Regions from separate parts of the Providencia huaxiensis genome, predicted to be linked through region 2. Evidence: predicted binding sites of a transcription regulator. Region 2 holds the regulator's gene; each other region holds the start of a gene.
The links. The regulator sigma-54, encoded in region 2, starts transcription at its own class of promoters, with help from an activator protein. The targets are predictions, from matches to a motif close to GTTGGCACANNTTTCGCTNT.
Positions count from the first base shown of each region.

Region 1: a site for sigma-54 is predicted at 4,706-4,725, ahead of glnA (glutamate--ammonia ligase). Genes of this name have one in related genera too.
Region 3: a site for sigma-54 is predicted at 3,591-3,610, ahead of glnK (P-II family nitrogen regulator). Genes of this name have one in related genera too.

Region 1 is NZ_CP031123.2:4,108,185-4,114,625, reverse strand. It holds gene yihX (glucose-1-phosphatase) at 1-314, opposite strand, end outside; gene CYG50_RS20805 (hypothetical protein) at 666-1,268, shown strand; gene typA (ribosome-dependent GTPase TypA) at 1,354-3,177, opposite strand; gene CYG50_RS23170 (PadR family transcriptional regulator) at 3,610-4,476, shown strand; gene glnA (glutamate--ammonia ligase) at 4,858-6,267, shown strand; gene glnL (nitrogen regulation protein NR(II)) at 6,424-6,441, shown strand, end outside.
Region 2 is NZ_CP031123.2:3,044,506-3,050,946, forward strand. It holds gene mlaF (phospholipid ABC transporter ATP-binding protein MlaF) at 1-348, opposite strand, end outside; gene kdsD (arabinose-5-phosphate isomerase KdsD) at 826-1,794, shown strand; gene kdsC (3-deoxy-manno-octulosonate-8-phosphatase KdsC) at 1,809-2,369, shown strand; gene lptC (LPS export ABC transporter periplasmic protein LptC) at 2,386-2,961, shown strand; gene lptA (lipopolysaccharide ABC transporter substrate-binding protein LptA) at 2,963-3,523, shown strand; gene lptB (LPS export ABC transporter ATP-binding protein) at 3,529-4,254, shown strand; gene rpoN (RNA polymerase factor sigma-54) at 4,296-5,741, shown strand; gene hpf (ribosome hibernation promoting factor) at 5,764-6,051, shown strand; gene ptsN (PTS IIA-like nitrogen regulatory protein PtsN) at 6,145-6,441, shown strand, end outside.
Region 3 is NZ_CP031123.2:202,274-208,714, reverse strand. It holds RNA gene ffs (signal recognition particle sRNA small type) at 1-47, opposite strand, end outside; gene CYG50_RS02380 (YbaY family lipoprotein) at 190-648, opposite strand; gene tesB (acyl-CoA thioesterase II) at 888-1,757, shown strand; gene amtB (ammonium transporter AmtB) at 1,897-3,144, opposite strand; gene glnK (P-II family nitrogen regulator) at 3,194-3,532, opposite strand; gene CYG50_RS02360 (SmdB family multidrug efflux ABC transporter permease/ATP-binding protein) at 3,705-5,489, opposite strand; gene CYG50_RS02355 (SmdA family multidrug ABC transporter permease/ATP-binding protein) at 5,486-6,441, opposite strand, start outside.

The sequences.
Region 1 (6,441 bases), 1.1 Mb from region 2:
ACGACCACTCGGTGCCCTTGTTCACGAAGGCGCTCCATAATATCAATGACTTCAGGTCGTAACGAAATAAAAATAGCGTGCCAGCCTTCAGCAAAGTCTTCAAAGCTTAGTGTAATGTCCATTTCTTCACAAAGCAGCTCAGCAAACTCGATGTCTGAAATTTTTCCACACTCATGTAATTGAAAGATATTACCAAAAGTAAAACGTGATTTGATTTCTTCACTTGGTGTACCACTCAGTTCAGACCATTTATCAAATACACGATTAAAGTCGATATCAATAATCACATTACCCATATCGAAGATATACAGCATAAATTTTCCTCATTGTTATTCACTAAATTTACTTTAATCATTATTCGGGCAACTGAACAGCCCTAATTAGTGATAATTCACGTTATTTTGTCAATTTATCGATTAAGCAATCCACACTTAGCGCAATTAATGAGCAACAAACTGAACGATTTGCTCCGTTAATGAGAAAACGCTTTTTATCCCAAAGGTGCTATTTCACTTAGCACTATCGGTTTTTGATACTAAATGTTAAGTCCCTCCACAAGCTTTTTGCATAATAGTTTTTACGTAGCAAGTCATACCACAAGCAATGTGAGCTGATATCTATGCGATATCAGTAATAAATAAATCTTAAAATATAAAAGTCATACTATGAAAATAGATAAAACAATCTCTTGGCCGATTGTTATTCTCTGGGGAAGCTTATTTTTAATTCCATTATTTAACAATCTCCCCCTGAATTTCAATATCGACCTCACAACAAAAATTATTGAACATTTTCAATCAATTACTCTAATTTTCTGTGCCTTTTTTACTTGGTTTTATATGAAACCATTACAACAAAAAAACCAAGGAATGAAACTATTTTGGTTATGGGCAACTATCTGGTGGGTAACATTATTTGGCAGAGGAACAAATTGGGGGCGCGAATTTTTTCCTAATCTGGATCACACCTATTTTAGGATAATTTCTATCGTCTTGATTGGCGGCTTAGTTTTGATGCTATGTGCTTCTTCATTAAGAAAAAGTATTGTTTTTCACCTAAAAAATACAGCGATTCCAATTTGGAGTTTACTACTGACTCTTTGTGCTTTCTTGATTTCAGATAGTGTTGAACACCATCGATTTCTGAGTTCCATTTTTCTACATCATTCTGAGCTACAAAGCCTTATTGAAGAATTGTACGAAATCCCTTTAATTATCGGACTGTTTATTTCATCACTGTATTTTATGAAGAAAGACAAGTCATTATAAATCTCATAAATAAGTAAGGCGCCTTTCGGCGCCTTACTACACACATCACTACAATAACGTAATAAACAACATCACGTAATGGTAATTAGTCTTCTTTAGAACGGCTTGCACGACGGCGGTCGTTCTCAGTCAAGTGACGTTTACGCAGACGAATAGACTGCGGAGTCACTTCAACTAACTCGTCATCATCAATGAACTCAAGAGCTTGTTCCAGAGTCATTTTGATTGGTGGTGACAGCGTTGTTGCTTCGTCAGTACCTGATGCACGCATGTTAGTCAGTTTTTTACCGGTTAAGCAGTTAACGGTTAAGTCGTTAGAACGTGAGTGAATACCAATGATTTGGCCTTCATACACTTCAGCACCGTGACCTAAGAACAATTTACCGCGATCTTGCAGGCTGTACAGAGCATAAGCAACCGCTTTACCTTGACCGTTGGAGATCAGAACACCGTTTTGGCGGCCACCGATTTCACCTGGGCGAACATCATCGTAATGGCTGAATGTTGAGTACAGTAAACCCGTACCTGATGTCATTGTCATGAATTCAGTACGGAAGCCAATCAAGCCACGGCTTGGGATAATGTAGTCAAGACGCACACGGCCTTTACCGTCTGGCATCATGTCACGCAGGTCACCTTTACGCTCACCTAAAGCTTTCATGATGTCGCCTTGGTGCTGTTCTTCAACGTCTAAAGTCACTTGTTCGAACGGCTCTTGTTTACGACCATCGATTTCACGAATGATAACTTTTGGACGAGATACGGCTAATTCGAAGCCTTCACGACGCATGTTTTCGATAAGAACAGATAAGTGCAGCTCACCACGACCAGATACACGGAATGCGTCTGGGTCTTGAGTTTCTTCAACACGCAGTGCAACGTTGTGAACCAGTTCTTTATTCAGGCGGTCAAGGATCTGACGTGAAGTCACGAATTTACCTTCTTTACCGCAGAATGGTGAGGTGTTAACACAGTAGAACATGCTAACTGTTGGCTCATCAACCGCTAACGCAGGCAGTGCTTCAACGCTACCCACTTGGCAAATAGTGTCAGAAATGTTTAGTTCGCCTAAACCAGTCAGCGCAACGATATCACCCGCTTCCGCTTGCTGTGAATCGATACGCTCTAAACCTAAGTGAGTTAACACTTTACCGATTTTACCGTTGCGAGTTTTACCTTCGCTATCGATAACAGTTATTTGTTGGTTAGGCTTAACAACGCCGCGCTTAATACGACCGATACCGATAACACCTAAATAGCTGTTGTAATCCAATTGCGAAACTTGCATTTGGAATGGACCGTCAACGTCAACTGCTGGAGGTGCAACGTGTTCCACGATAGCTTCGTACAGTGGGGTCATGTCTTCAGCCATGTTTTCGTGCTCAAGACCTGCGATACCGTTTAATGCAGAGGCATAAACGATAGGGAAATCGAGTTGCTCATCCGTTGCACCTAAGTTCACGAATAAGTCGAATACTTGGTCAACGACCCAATCAGGACGTGCGCCAGGGCGGTCAACTTTATTGATAACAACAATTGGACGTAAGCCGTGATCGAACGCTTTTTGCGTTACGAAACGAGTTTGTGGCATTGGGCCGTCCATCGCATCAACAACCAGCAGAACGCAGTCAACCATAGACATTACGCGCTCAACCTCACCACCGAAATCGGCGTGGCCTGGGGTGTCTACGATATTGATGTGATAACCATTCCATTGGATTGCAGTATTTTTAGCAAGAATGGTAATACCACGCTCTTTCTCCAAGTCGTTGGAGTCCATAACACGCTCATCGACAGTTTCACGTTCGCCGAACGTACCTGACTGTTGCAATAATTTACCAACCAGTGTGGTCTTGCCATGGTCAACGTGAGCGATGATGGCGATGTTTCTTAAGTTTTGAATTGACAAGGATTTTTACCGTTTAATTGACAGGAAAGGAATATGTTTTTTGCGGCATTCTAATTACCCAAACATACTTTCTACGTTAATTTGCTGTTATTTTACACGTTTTTCCGCACAAGTGGAATAAATGTGAAACCCATCACTGTATAAAAAGTTTTTAACGAAAAAACATTCAGTTGCGAGACTGAGCCAAAATACCTAATAAAAATAGGCCTATCAGCACTGTGAAATCACAAAGTGACAGAATAATACGCTAAAAACTTAATATTAGCAGCCCAAAAAAAGAACAAAAAATAGACTTTCTTTCTTAACTGCCAGTTTAAATATCTTTTTGTGTTATTTAGATATATCTAAATTGACTAATTAGATATATCTAAATATAGTAAACCCATAAAATAAATTCGATATATCTAAAGTTACAAGCTAAGGAGTAACTATATGCTAATTAAATCTTGTCGTCATGTATATTATGCACACCACGATGAAAATCAACGTGGCCACCACGGTGGATGTTGCCACAATGATGACCGTCATGGTCATGGACACAGTGAGCGCTGCCACGGTGAAGGCCGTCATGGCCACGGACATGGTGAACGCTGCCACGGCGAAGGCCGTCATGGCCACGGGCACGGTGAGCGCTGCCACGGTGAAGGCCGTCATGGCCACGGGCACGGTGAGCGCTGCCACGGTGAAGGCCGTCATGGCCACGGGCACGGTGAGCGCTGCCACGGTGAAGGCCGTCATGGCCACGGGCACGGTGAGCGCTGCCACGGCGATGACCGCCAAAGAGGCCGAGGAAGAGGCAAAGGGCTGCGTCGTTTATTCGACCATGGTGATCTTCATATTATGGTACTTTCGTTAGTCGCTAAAAAACCAAGCTATGGCTACGAAATTATCAAAGATATTCAAGAAGCCTCAAATGGCTTATATGTGCCTAGTCCCGGTGTTATTTATCCAACTCTAACACTGTTAGAAGAACAAGGCTTCCTAGAGTCTCAGATTGTTGAGCGTAATCGCAAAAGTTTTACCATTACTCCTGAGGGAGCAGCCCATCTAGCTCAAAATAAAGAAATTGAAGCTGTTATTGCTCGCAAACTAGCAAAAGCGCGTGATATGCAACAAGGCAGTAATTTGGCGGAAGACATTGAAATGGCCGTTAGTCGCTTTAAAGCATTATTACGTCACAAAATGGTTTTAAAACAGCTAAATGAAGAACAAACTCGCCAAATTGCCTCAATTATCAATGATGCAGTAAAACAAATTGAAGAAGTGAATACGTTATTAACAAATAGCGATGAAGATTAATGTTGCTGTTTCACGTTGAGCAACCTTATTTCTTTTTTATCTCGTCAGCATTGTGCTCTAGCAGAGCACAATGCTAATTTTTTATTTGAATTCTCATCTATACACGCCATTTGCACCAATTTAGTGCAAAAACAAAACCATTAGCACCAAACCAGTGCATTACATATAAAGAAAGCTAGATGGCTCCCTTCGTCCACACGTAACAATCAGTATTTACTATAATTAAAAAGTTGGCACGCTTTTCGCTTATCTATTTATAGAGCGCGTGCTAACTATTTTTATATAACTCATTTTATATAACTAACACGCCAGACAAACAACAGACATACTGTCAAATGATAGCTTGTGATTTGTTGATTAGACCCGACCAGGAGAGCCGAGATGTCCGCTGAACATGTTTTATCGTTAATTAAAGAGCACAATGTTAGATTTATTGATCTGCGTTTTACCGACACTAAAGGTAAAGAGCAACACATCACTATCCCTGCTCATCAAGTTGACGAAGACTTCTTTGAAGAAGGCCAGATGTTTGATGGTTCATCTATTGGTGGCTGGAAAGGCATCAATGAGTCAGACATGGTATTAATGCCAGACCCATCAACTGCAATGTTAGACCCGTTCTTTGCAGATATTACGTTAATTATACGCTGTGATATTTTAGAACCGGGCACTATGCAAGGTTATGACAGAGACCCGCGTTCAATTTCAAAACGTGCAGAAGATTTCCTGCGCTCAAGTGGGATCGCCGATATCGTTCTCTTTGGGCCAGAACCTGAATTTTTCGTTTTTGATGACATTCGTTTTGGCAACAACATGCACGGTAGCTACTACCATATCGATGATATCGAAGCGGCATGGAATACGGGAACCAAATACGAAGGTGGTAATAAAGGCCATCGCCCTGCAGTAAAAGGCGGTTATTTCCCAGTTCCACCGGTTGATTCATCACAAGACTTGCGTTCAGCTATGTGTACCACTATGGAAGAGATGGGCTTGGTTGTTGAAGCTCACCACCATGAAGTGGCAACCGCTGGGCAAAACGAAGTCGCAACCCGCTTTAATACCATGACTAAAAAAGCGGATGAAACCCAGATTTATAAATATGTTGTTCACAATGTTGCCCATGCCTACGGCAAAACAGCGACCTTTATGCCAAAACCTTTAGTGGGTGATAACGGCTCTGGTATGCACTGCCATATGTCTTTATCTAAAGGCGGTGTTAACCTGTTCGCAGGTGACAAATACGGTGGTTTATCCGAAATGGCGCTGTATTACATTGGCGGTATTATTAAGCATGCACGTGCGCTGAACGCATTTACAAACCCAACAACTAACTCATACAAACGCTTAGTTCCGGGCTTTGAAGCACCTGTAATGTTGGCATATTCTGCACGTAACCGCTCTGCTTCGATTCGTATTCCAGTCGTTGCGAGCACGAAAGCACGTCGTATTGAAGTTCGCTTCCCAGACCCAGCTGCTAACCCATATTTAGCGTTTGCTGCTCAGTTAATGGCAGGCCTTGATGGCATCATTAACAAGATCCACCCTGGTGATGCGATGGACAAAAATTTATATGACTTACCACCAGAAGAAGCCAAAGAAATTCCAACCGTTTCAGGCTCTTTAGACGAAGCGTTAGCGGAATTAGATAAAGACCGTGAATTCTTAACCCGTGGTGGTGTATTCACTAATGACGCTATCGATGCGTATATTGAATTAACCCGTGCCGACATCCAGCGTGTTCGTATGGCACCACACCCTCTCGAATTTGAAATGTACTACAGTGTGTAACACGCCGTTCCACTGTTAGTCTTTGTTGCCGTGAAGCACTTGCCCCATCTTTTGATGGGGCCTTTTATCTCTAACGTATTTACGCAGCAAAAATCAAATATCGGTTGTTTGGTCTATCAGGTATAATGCACCAAAATAGTGCAGGAGCAACATTACATGAAAACCGAACATTTG
Region 2 (6,441 bases):
CAGGTTAGTATGCTCACGCAACGGGAAAGCCACATTATTGAATACGTCCATGTCTGTGAATAACGCCCCCGACTGAAACAGCATGCTCATCTTTTTACGAGACTGATACAGTTTTGAGCGTGACAGTGCAGGAATATTGTCACCATCAAACCAAATTTCACCTTCATTTGGCCGTAATTGCCCACCAATCAAGCGCAGTAATGTGGTTTTACCGATCCCTGACGGCCCCATAATTGCCGTAATTTTCCCACGAGGAACGGTCAGATTAATATTTTCAAATATTTTCCGATTTCCTCGAGTAAATGACATGTTCCGTACTTCAATTAAGTTGTCTGTCTGTGCTTGCATTGTTAAATAACTCGTTATACACCACGCGTAAATATTTTTATCCGTTCAGATGTTACCGAAAGATAAACTGAAAATCGTCAAATATCACAACAAAATAGAATTTATAGTATTATAGCGTCGAAAATATGACTTTTAGTATTACAACTTTGTTTTTACCTAAAGGAAACAGAGAAAAAACAATATAATTTCTTTATAGTCAGCAAAAGCTTTCGCTATTAACAGCAGATAGCTCTTAGAATGCTATGATTTACCTAACTGAGGATACGCGAATTTGCCTATCTTTTTTTGGTTCAAGATGCTAATAAAACCATCTTATACGTATTAAATTCTACATCGAAGTGCCAAAAAATACTTATTAAGTCTAAAACTAACATTAAAAAGTGCTTAACTGACAAAATACTTACTGATACCAAGTATTCGTTATACAATTTGATTTCGCTAATCCGATTAACTTAAAAGCTACGCATGGAACTAGAAATGTCAAACTTCGATTTTCAGAAAGTAGGTAAAGAAGTTCTCCATATCGAACATGAAGGTTTAAAAAACCTAGAACAATATATCAATACTGATTTTGACCGCGCTTGCCAGCTTATTTTTAACTGTGAAGGCAAAGTCGTCGTAATGGGAATGGGGAAATCGGGGCATATTGGGCGTAAAATTGCTGCCACACTAGCGAGCACAGGTACGCCGTCATTTTTTGTTCATCCAGGGGAAGCTAGCCACGGCGACCTTGGGATGATTACGCATAAAGATGTTGTGTTAGCCATTTCAAATTCTGGGGAGTCAGGGGAAATTTTAGCTTTACTCCCTGTTTTAAAAAGAATTAAAGTGCCTTTAATCTGTATGACTAACAACCCTGAAAGTAATATGGGAAAATATGCAGATGTGCATTTGTGCATCAAAGTGCCTCAAGAAGCCTGCCCTTTAGGGCTTGCACCTACCACGAGTACAACAGCAACACTCGTGATGGGAGATGCATTAGCGATTGCCTTATTAACTGCGCGCGGTTTCACGGCTAATGATTTTGCGCTTTCGCATCCGGGTGGCGCACTTGGGCGCAAACTTTTACTCCTCGTTCGTGATTTAATGAATACGGGTGATGATATCCCCCATATTCCTAAAAGCGCGTCTTTACGTGAGGCTTTAGTGGAAATTACCCGCAAAAAACTCGGTATGACAGTCATTTGTGATGATGACATGAATATTGAAGGTATTTTCACTGATGGGGATTTACGCCGTATCTTTGATATGGGAATCGACCTGAATAACGCTAAAATTGCTGATTTAATGACCCCCGGTGGAATTCGGGTATCGCCAACCATGTTAGCGGTTGAAGCGCTCAATTTAATGCAGTCTCGACACGTGACTTCATTATTAGTCGCAAATGATAACAAATTAGTTGGTGTGCTACATATGCACGATCTGCTACAAGCAGGTGTTGTATAACAGAAGGAAATACTATGACGTCTACCTTTTTGGAAACCTGCTATGGCCCTGTTGCCGATACTGTTTTAATCAAAGCAGAAAAAATCAAATTACTGATCTGCGATGTTGATGGTGTCATGTCCGATGGCTTGGTCTATATGGGAAATAATGGCGAAGAACTCAAGGCCTTTAATGTCCGTGACGGCTATGGGATACGTTGCTTATTAACGTCCGGTATTGAAGTCGCCATTATTACAGGAAGAAAAGCGAAACTTCTTGAAGATAGAGCTCAAACATTAGGCATTACATATCTTTACCAAGGCCAAAGCGATAAGCTTTTGGCGTATCACGAACTGTTAGATACACTACAATTATCAGATGAAGAAATAGCTTATATTGGGGACGACCTGATTGACTGGCCTGTTATGGCTAAAGTAGGCTTATCCGTCGCCGTCGCTGATGCCCACCCTTTGCTATTACCGAAAGCGGATTACGTGACTCGTATTGGCGGGGGAAAAGGTGCAGTCCGCGAACTTTGTGACCTTATTTTGCTTTCTCAAGACAAACTAGAAGAAGCAAAAGGTTTATCAATATAACGAATAGATTGAATTCATGAGCAATGCGAAGAAGTGGTTAATTATTATTTTATCCTTAGTGGTATTAGGACTTATCGGTTGGAATTTAGCGGGTAATGATTCCGACAGCGCAGAGGATAAAGTAATTAATGATGGGCAACCTAATTATCAAACTGATGATTCAGTGACTTTTGTCTATAATCCAACGGGTAATTTAGCGTATAAACTCGTTTCAGATAAAATAGATAACTACACTGAAGGAAAAATCACGTGGTTTTCGAAACCTGTTCTAACCACTTATAACGAAGCCGGTGAGCCTACCTGGACAGTTAAGGCTTTCAAAGCAAGGTTAACGAACGATAGAATTCTCTATTTATATAGCGATGTTCAAGTTGATAGCTTAACTAAAGACTCGCAGATCCAACGAATTACAACTGAGAGTGCAGTTGTCAATTTGACAACACAAGACGTTTCATCTGATGATAAAGTGACCATTGTTGGACAAGGTCTCAATTCTACTGGTATGAAAATGAAGGGAAACCTTCGTACAAGAACGGCTGAATTAATCGAAGATGTAAAAACTCATTATGTGTTACAACCAGAAGAGCATTAAAATGAATCAAGTAACTAAGAAACGTTTTATTCAAGGAGCTGTTGCCAGTGCAATTTTGGCTCTTAGCCTACCTGCGATGGCATTAAAAAGTGATACGCAGCAGCCAATGACGATTAATTCGGTCAAACAATCTCTTGATTTAGAAAAAAACGTCACCACTTTTACAGATGATGTTGTTATTAAACAAGGCTCTATTGATATCAGAGCCAATAAAGTGGTTGTTACACGCCCAAGTAGTGACTCAGATAAAATTGTGATTGAGGCCTTCGGGACCCCAGTTACCTTTTACCAGTTGCAGGATGATGGCAAGCCAATTAAAGGCCATGCCAGTAAAGCCCGTTATGAGGTTGATAAACAACTCGTCACATTAACAGGCAATGCTTATCTTGAGCAATTAGACAGCAATATTCAGGGTGACAAAATTACCTATATCGTGCCAACGCAACAAATGGAAGCATTTAGTGATAAAGGCAAACGCGTCACTACCGTAATACTGCCAGCCCAATTGCAAGAAAAAGGCCCTGCAGCGAATAAAAATTCATCAGAAAGTAAGAGTAAATAACTGTTATGGCGACACTAACCGCTGAGAATCTAGCTAAAGCCTATAAAAAACGTAAAGTCGTTGAAGATGTCAGCCTGGAAGTTAAATCAGGTGAAATCGTTGGCTTGTTGGGACCAAACGGGGCCGGTAAAACAACGACCTTTTATATGGTTGTGGGTATTGTTCAGCGGGATGCTGGCAAAATTATGATTGATGGTGAAGATATCAGCCTTCTACCGTTGCATGAACGTGCACGCCGTGGAATTGGCTATCTTCCTCAAGAAGCCTCCATTTTCCGTCGCCTCAGTGTTTATGATAACCTAATGGCTGTGTTAGAAATTCGCGAAGATTTGAACTCTCAGCAACGTAAAGAGCGTGCTGAAGAGCTGATGGAAGAATTTAGTATTACCCATCTTCGGGGCAGCATGGGGCAATCGCTATCCGGTGGGGAACGCCGCCGTGTTGAAATTGCTCGAGCACTTGCAGCTAACCCAAAATTTATTTTATTAGACGAACCTTTTGCGGGTGTTGACCCTATTTCCGTCTTAGATATCAAAAAAATCATTCAGCACTTAAGGGATTACGGCCTCGGTGTATTAATCACCGACCATAACGTGCGTGAAACCTTAGATGTATGTGAAAGAGCCTATATTGTCAGCCAAGGACACTTAATTGCTCATGGGTCACCAACCATGATCTTAGAGAACGAACAAGTGAAACGTGTATACTTGGGTGAAGGTTTCCGGTTATAAATTAGCGTATCGTCATTTTTTAGGGAGAATAAAACAGATTCATGAAGCAAAGCTTGCAGCTTAGAGTCAGTCAACAACTTGCAATGACCCCTCAATTGCAGCAAGCCATTCGCTTGTTGCAGCTGTCTACACTTGAGCTTCAGCAAGAAATTCAACTCGCCTTGGAAACCAACCCACTTCTTGAACAAGAAGAGTTAAATTCCGAGTCTGAATCTATTGACTCCCTAAATGAAAATTCCGATACCAGTGAGCTCGATACCAAAGACGCGCTCGAAAACCATGATATGCCAGATGAACTCCCTTTAGATACTAATTGGGATGAAATATATACGGCAGGAACACCGTCAGGGACCAGTAATGATTATAATTTTGATGAACTCCCTGTTTACCAAGGTGAAACAACGCAAACATTGCAAGATTACCTGACGTGGCAAGCTGAGCTGACCCCTTTTACTGATACGGACAGGGCAATAGCCACCGCTATTATTGATTCAATAGATGATTCCGGTTACCTGACAACAGCAGTTTCTGATATACATGAAGGGATTGATAACCCAGAGATTAGTATTGAGGAAGTCATTGCTGTCCTCAAACGTATTCAGCATTTCGACCCACTGGGTGTCGCAGCACAAGACTTAAAAGAGTGTTTATTAATTCAATTGTCACTCTACCCTAAAGAAACTGATGGGCTACAAGATGCGAAGCTCATTATTAGTAACCATATTGATTTACTGGCTAACCGTGATTTTCGCCAGTTAGGTAAATTAACTCGCTTAAAAGAAGATGCGCTCAAAACCGCGATAGACCTGATTTTAACGTTGAATCCAAAACCTGGCCAATCTATCAATACCGGGGAATCGGAATACGTCATTCCTGATGTTTTAGTGAAAAAAATCGCAGGGCACTGGCAAGTTGAGTTAAATACAGATAGCATCCCTAAGCTAAGCATTAATAACCATTATGCTTCGATGCTGAATAATTCAGCGAGTGAAGATGACTCGCAATATATTCGTAGTCATCTGCAAGATGCAAAATGGTTGATTAAAAGCCTTGAGAGCCGCCACGAGACACTATTAAAAGTCGCGACTTGTATTGTAGAACAGCAACAAGAATTCTTTGAGCTGGGAGAGGAGTACATGAAACCGATGATACTGGCCGATATCGCCTATCAAGTGGACATGCATGAATCAACTATCTCACGAGTGACAACTCAAAAGTTTCTCCATAGCCCACGAGGCATTTTTGAGTTGAAATATTTTTTCTCCAGCCATGTTAATACGGACACAGGTGGCGAAGCCTCCTCAACCGCAATTCGAGCATTGGTGAAAAAACTGGTTGCTGCTGAAAACCCAGCAAAACCATTGAGTGACAGTAAATTGACGAGTATGCTGGCTGAACAAGGCATTCAAGTCGCTCGCAGAACTGTTGCTAAGTATCGAGAATCGTTATCCATTCCGCCCTCTAACCAGCGTAAACAACTGGTTTAATTGATAAAATAAGGAAGATTGTATGGAATTTCAGATTACTGGACACAATATTGAAGTTACTCCTGCATTGCGCGAGACTGTTGAGAAAAAACTCAAAAAATTGGAACAATTATTTGATCGTATTAATAATATCCAAGTTGTCTTGAAAGTTGAAAAAGTTCAGCAAATTGCGGAAGCAACCGTGCAAGTCAATGGAGCGGATCTCCACGCATCAGCGGAAGAAAACGATATGTACGCCGCTATAGATATACTCGTAGACAAACTGTCGCGCCAATTAACCAAACATAAAGAAAAACTGAGACAACATTAATACATTGATACGGCTTATTAATGAGCCGGATAATGTTTCAAACCAGATGGTGGGATACACCATCTGGTTTTGTAGTCCTAAGTGAACAATAAAATGAATAGTGATATAGAAATCCAGTTAAACGTTGTTTTATCATCAGCCTGTACACGTAATAATATTGTGTGCACCAGTAAAAAAAGAGCTTTAGAAATTATTAGTGAGCTGGCTGCCGTTGAATTGGAATTACCTGAAAATACGGTATTTGAAGCGTTATTAACCAGAGAAAAAGTTGGCACAACAGGTATTGGTGGGGGTATTGCCATTCCTCATGGAAAGCTGAACGAAGGTGAAAGTAGCCGTGCTGTCGGTGTCTTTTTGCATTTAGAGGAGCCGATTGCGTTTGATGCAATT
Region 3 (6,441 bases), 1.7 Mb from region 2:
TCCAGACCTGACCAAGTTAACAAGTTAGTGTTGCGGGAGAACCAACAGAGCCCCCATTGATTGCTTCTTTCAAAGCAGGGGCATTATGCTTGATAGTCGTTGAAATAGCAAGAAACCCATGATTAAGTGACGATTTATTACACAAAGAACCTTTGAAAATAGCGACTCAACTAAGAAATCGCTTATTCGCTAATTTGCAGATACCATCAATAATTCAACATTTTTTGTGATGCCGTTATTGATAACCTCTACAACACTATCACTAATGTATAATAATTTTCCATCTGCGTTCACGGTTGCATTAACAACGAGTGTACCTTCCTGCCTAACTTCATTTTTTTGGTAAGTGAGCTCAAAGGGAATTGTCGGGCGATTGTTCACTGAATTATAATATTTTTGAGATAATATTAGGGCTGGCAAGTCCGCCACCGTTGTATCCGCCAGAGTAATTGTAACAACCGCACCTTCAGGTAAAGCAGTATTCTGTAAAATGACAACACGGCCCTCGATTTTCCCTGAATCTACCGTCTGATTATTATTACTATTTTTAGCATTAAGTGCTTTTTCGTTGGGCTTTGTGCTATTCCCTTCACAACTAACCAACATTAAAAGTACTAATAAGCTAACAATGTAGCGAAAAAACTTCATAGTTATTACCTATAATACAATGTTTACTAAAACATTTTTAAATAATCGGAATAGACAAATCATTTTCTGATTGGTGAATAATAAAAAGTATAGCTAATATTGGTAGAATAATACATTTATATTTCCAAATGTAACAATGCGTAACCTGAATTTATTCGATAACAATTAACCTACCTATTCAGGATAAATAATGGGAAAATACGAGTATCTCATTCACATATAACAGAACTAAGATGACTATGAGCCCAGAATTACAGAATTTAATTAGCCTAATCGAACTCGAAAAAATTGAAGAAGGTATTTTTCGGGGACAAAGTGAAGACCTTGGTTTGCCTCAAGTTTTTGGCGGACAAGTTGTTGGACAAGCCATGTATGCAGCGAAACAAACCATACCTGAAGAGCGAGCGATTAATTCTTTTCATAGTTATTTTTTACGTCCAGGCGATAGCTCACGTCCTATTGTTTATGACGTTGAAATTTTACGCGATGGCGGAAGTTTTAGCGCACGTCGAGTGAGCGCCATTCAAAACGGCAAGCCTATCTTCTTTATGACCGCATCATTTCAATCTCAAGAAGAAGGTTATAATCATCAAAACTTGATGCCGGATGTACCACCACCGACTTCGTTAATTTCTCAAGATGATATTGTGCAAAGTTTGGCTGATAAATTGCCAGAATCAGTTAAAAAATATGCTCTTAGGCCAACTCCCTTTGAATTTCGTCCTGTTGAGTTTTACAGCCCATTCGATTCCGCACCTCAAGAGCCGTTTCGTTATATTTGGTTTAAAGCGAAAGGACAGTTACCGGAGCTACCTTCGCTGCATCACTATTTGTTAGGTTATGCATCTGATTACAATTTCCTTCCAGCCGCATTGCAACCGCATGGTAGAGGCTTTATGGAACGAGACCTACAAGTCGCAACGATTGATCATTCAATGTGGTTCCATCGTCCATTCAAAATTGATGATTGGTTACTGTATGCCGTAGAAAGTCCCTCGGCATCTGGTGGAAGGGGTTTTGTTAAAGGACAACTCTATAATTTACAAGGTGATCTTGTTGCAACCGCAGTCCAAGAAGGTGTAATTCGGCATAGGCAACCCCATAAATAAAGCGGAGTTTCGAGTAAGTGATTACTTACTTAGAAAGGTAGATGAGTCGGTTTAAAAAGGTAATGGCAGCCAGCAATAAGCTGCCATTATCAATTTACACAAAGCACAGTATTATCCTGTAATTATCATTACATTAAGATTAATTGTAGGCACTTTCACCATGAGAAGTAATATCTAAACCTTCCCTTTCTTTTTCAACATTAATGCGTAAACCTGAAGTTTTCGCTGCCACTTTAAATGCAATATAAGCAACGATTGCGGTCCAAACAACACAAACTAGTATGCTGACGGCTTGAATTCCGACTTGTTTCATCATCGTAATACCCTCCGCAAAACCACTTCCGCCTAATGCCGTTGAAGTAAATACCCCCGTTAGTAAACAACCTAAAATCCCGCAGACACCATGAACACCAAAAACATCGCAAACATCATCAACTTTTAATCGACGCTTTAAAATCACAACACCCCATAAACCCGCCAGCCCAGACAATACCCCTATAATTAATGCCCCACCGACCCCAACCGTTCCTGCCGCTGGCGTAACCCCAACTAACCCAGCTAAGCAACCAGAGCAAGCACCTAATAATGAAGGTTTTTCCCTGAAAAGCCACTCAGCTAAAGTCCATGATAAAATAGCACCAGCCGCAGCTGCGATAGTGTTCACAAACGCTAATGCAGCGATACTATTAGCACTTCCGGCCGAACCTGCATTGAAACCAAACCAGCCAATGAATAGTATGGATGTTCCCATAAACACCATAGGTAAGTTATGTGGTTTAATAGCCTCTTTTCCTAACCCAGTACGATGCCCAAGTAAGTAAGCACCAACTAAACCGGCAACAGCCGCATTAATATGAACAACCGTACCCCCAGCAAAATCTAGTGCGCCATCTTGCGATAAAATACCGCCGCCCCATACCATGTGTGCCATTGGTAAATAAGCAAATGTCGTCCAAATAATCGTAAAAATTAAAATTGCAGAAAATTTAATCCGCTCCCCTAGTGCACCAACCACCAATGCGACCGTTAAGCATGCAAATGCCCCTTGAAAAACAACGTGAATAAATTGAGGGATCGGTCCAGATAAGCTTTCAACAGTGATATTTTTTAACATAATCTGACTAAAACCACCGATAAAATCATTTCCCTCACTAAAAGCTAAGCTGTACCCATAAACAATCCAAATAACAGACACTAAAGCGAAAATAACCGCGGTTTGAGCCATTAAAGAAAGAACATTTTTGCTTCTTAGTAGCCCACCATAGAATAATGCGATACCTGGAAGTATCATGAAAATAACTAAAGCAGTCGCTATCATCATAAATGCGTTATCCGCTTTATCTAGGGTTTCCTCTGCTGCAAGCACCGTTATTGGAAAACTCCCCATTGATATCAATAGACATAAGTATTGGAACCCTTTGCGCATAATTGCTCTCCTACAGTGCTTCGTCTTGTTTTTCACCTGTACGAATACGTACAGCTTGCTCTAATGACAAAATAAATATTTTTCCATCCCCGACTTGGCCCGTATAAGCTTTTTTTTCGATTGTTTCAATTACCTGTTCTACTAACTCATCAGAAACCGCTATTTCCATACGTACTTTAGGTAAAAAATCGACAGTATATTCAGCTCCTCTATATAATTCGGCATGTCCTTTCTGTCGTCCAAACCCTCGAACTTCAGTAATAGTAAGCCCTTGAACACCAATATCTGATAGTGCTTCTCGGACTTCATCTAATTTAAATGGCTTAATGATTGCGATGATATATTTCATGCTCACTCCTATAAGTCAGGTGAATAAGCCGCTCAATATCTTGAACAGCACTAACGTTATAGCAAATCGTGTGCCAAAATATATTTATCCATATTATTCAATAGGAAAGAACAAAATAAAAAACCACTCGAATGAGTGGCTTTAGGTCTTGCATTATAAGAGTGCAGAATAATTAACTAGTTATACTCTCAATTTCAGCATCACAACGGGCATTCAATGATTCCCCAACTTGTTGCAACTGGTACATTTGATAATAACGTCCTTTTTGCTGTAAAAGCTGCAAATGTTTACCTTGCTCAACAATTGCACCACGATGTAACACAACGACTTGATCAGCATCGACGATTGTCGATAAACGATGAGCTATCACGACGAGCGTAGTATGTTGACGGATCATTCGTAATGCTTTTTGTATCGCTTGCTCAGTCCCTGAGTCAATATTCGCCGTTGCTTCATCCAAAATTAAAATTTTAGGTGTGACCACAAGTACTCGAGCCATCGCTAGTAATTGTCTTTGCCCAACAGACAAGGTGTTTCCTTGTTCACCAAGTACGGTATCTAGCCCATCAGGTAACCCACGAACTAACTCAGCAAGCTGAACAGTTTCAATAACTTCCCAAACTTTATCTTGGCTAATCTCACGCCCTAGTGCGACGTTATCAAAAAAAGAAGCCGCAAGGACAACAGGGTCTTGTTGCACCATCGCAATACCATGACGTAAAACTTGGTGAGATAGTGAACTCAAGTCACGTCCATCTAATAAAATATCCCCTTCCTGCCATGGGTAATACCCCATAATTAAATTTGCAATGGTACTTTTACCGCTCCCAGTATGACCGACCAATGCAACAAAATTATTATCAGGTACGTGTAAATTAATATCTTTAAGTACCATTTTGTTATCTCGGTAAGCAAAAGATAAATGGTTAATTGAGATTGAGCCACCTTGTAATGGCTCAATACTTTCCCCATAGTCTTGTTGCGGGCTATCCATGAGTTCAAAAACACGCTCACCTGAAACAACCGCTTGCTGAAGCATCGATTGCTGAGAAGTTAATTCGATAAGCGGTTCATTCAAACGACCTAAATAGTTAATAAATGCATATAAGACACCAACACCAATGGTAGTCGTTCCTTCAAACCCAAATAGCAATAGCAAGCCACACAATACTGAAGCTGAAAGTAAACTTAGTAATGGCCTTAATAGTAAGCCATCAAGTTTTAATGCTTTCATTCTTGCAAAATAATGGTCTTGACTAATACTTTGCATTTTTTCGCCAAACCTAGCCTGTTGGATAAATTGCTGAATAACCGTCATTCCACTAATGACTTCGTTAAAACCGTTGTTAATATCCGCAAGATAAGATCTGACACGACGTACAATCGGTGTACTTAAGCGCTGATAAACAAGCATCACCACAAATACAGCAGGAAAAATCATCACTGCAATTGATGCCATACGCCATTCCAATGAAAACATAGCAACTAACATGGCACAAATCAGGGCTAAACTCCGAAACACCGTCGGCACAACCATCACAAATAGATCTTTAATCACTTCAGTATCATTTGTAACTCGTGAAATCAATTGGCCAACAGGTTGTTTATCAAAGGCACTCAAAGGCTGCCTAAGGGCGGCATTCATCACATCTGTTCGTAATGTTTGCACGACTCCCACAGAAGCTTTATTAAATAAAATAATTTGATAGTAATGTAATAATGCAGCAATAACTTGAAGCAATATAAAACCAACGGCCATATATAAAGCCAGTGGCATGATGATTTGCTTTTTCGCAATCATGTTATCAATAAAATAACTGATCAGCAGAGGCCCGCTGACCTCCGCAATAGCGGCTAACCATAGCATTGCAATAGCAATCCCCATGGTGCCTCGGTGTGCTTTTCCGTAAGAAAGTAAACGCTTAAGTGCTGGCCATAGTGGTTTCTTTTGGCTCATAGCTCACCATCCAACGCCGCTTCAATCTGTTGGTACTGATACATATCTTTATACCAACCCGACTGTGCAATAAGCGCTTCATGCCTACCTCGGCTAATAATCGCACCTTGAGATAGCACAATAATATTGTCTGCTTCTACCAATGCAGATAGACGATGAGCGCTGATTATCATGGTTCTACCCTGCCGCCAATGACTTAAGTTTTGTAAAATCGTAAACTCGGTCTGCCCGTCAACGGCAGAAAGTGCATCATCTAACACCAAAATTTCTGCATTTTGTAAGATTGCCCTTGCAATAGAAATTCGTTGTTTCTGCCCACCAGACAACATAACTCCACGTTCACCAACCTGAGTAGAATAGCCTTCCGGTAAACGTAAAATATCATCATGTACACAAGCGACACGCGCTGCCTGCTCAATTTCTTCCTGAGTGGCATTAGGTCGCCCAAGTGCGATATTGCCTGCAACTGTATCTGAAAATAAAAATGGAGATTGATTTACGATAGATAACCGAGCACGCCATTCATTTAAACGGACCTCAGATAGTGGTAAACCTTGATAGAGGATTTCCCCTTCCGTAACATCAAATTGGCGCTGCAATAACGTCAACAATGTTGATTTCCCAGCCCCTGTTGGCCCACAGATCCCCAAAAATTGCCCAGGTTTTAGGTCAAACCGAATATCATGTAATGCTATTCGTGTGGTTTCTGGATAACTAAAATTGATGATATTCACATTCAAGTTTCCCTTTTCAGGCTGTAATGAATGCGAGCCATCCTGAATAACTAACGGTTCATTGAGTAAACTTAGAATACGACTATAAGCTGCACTACCTCGTTCAACGATATTAAACATCCATGCGAGCGCTAGCATTGGCCAAATCATTAATCCTAAATACATCACAAAGCTCGTTAATTCACCTAACGTCAATGTGTCGTTTAACACCATCCAGC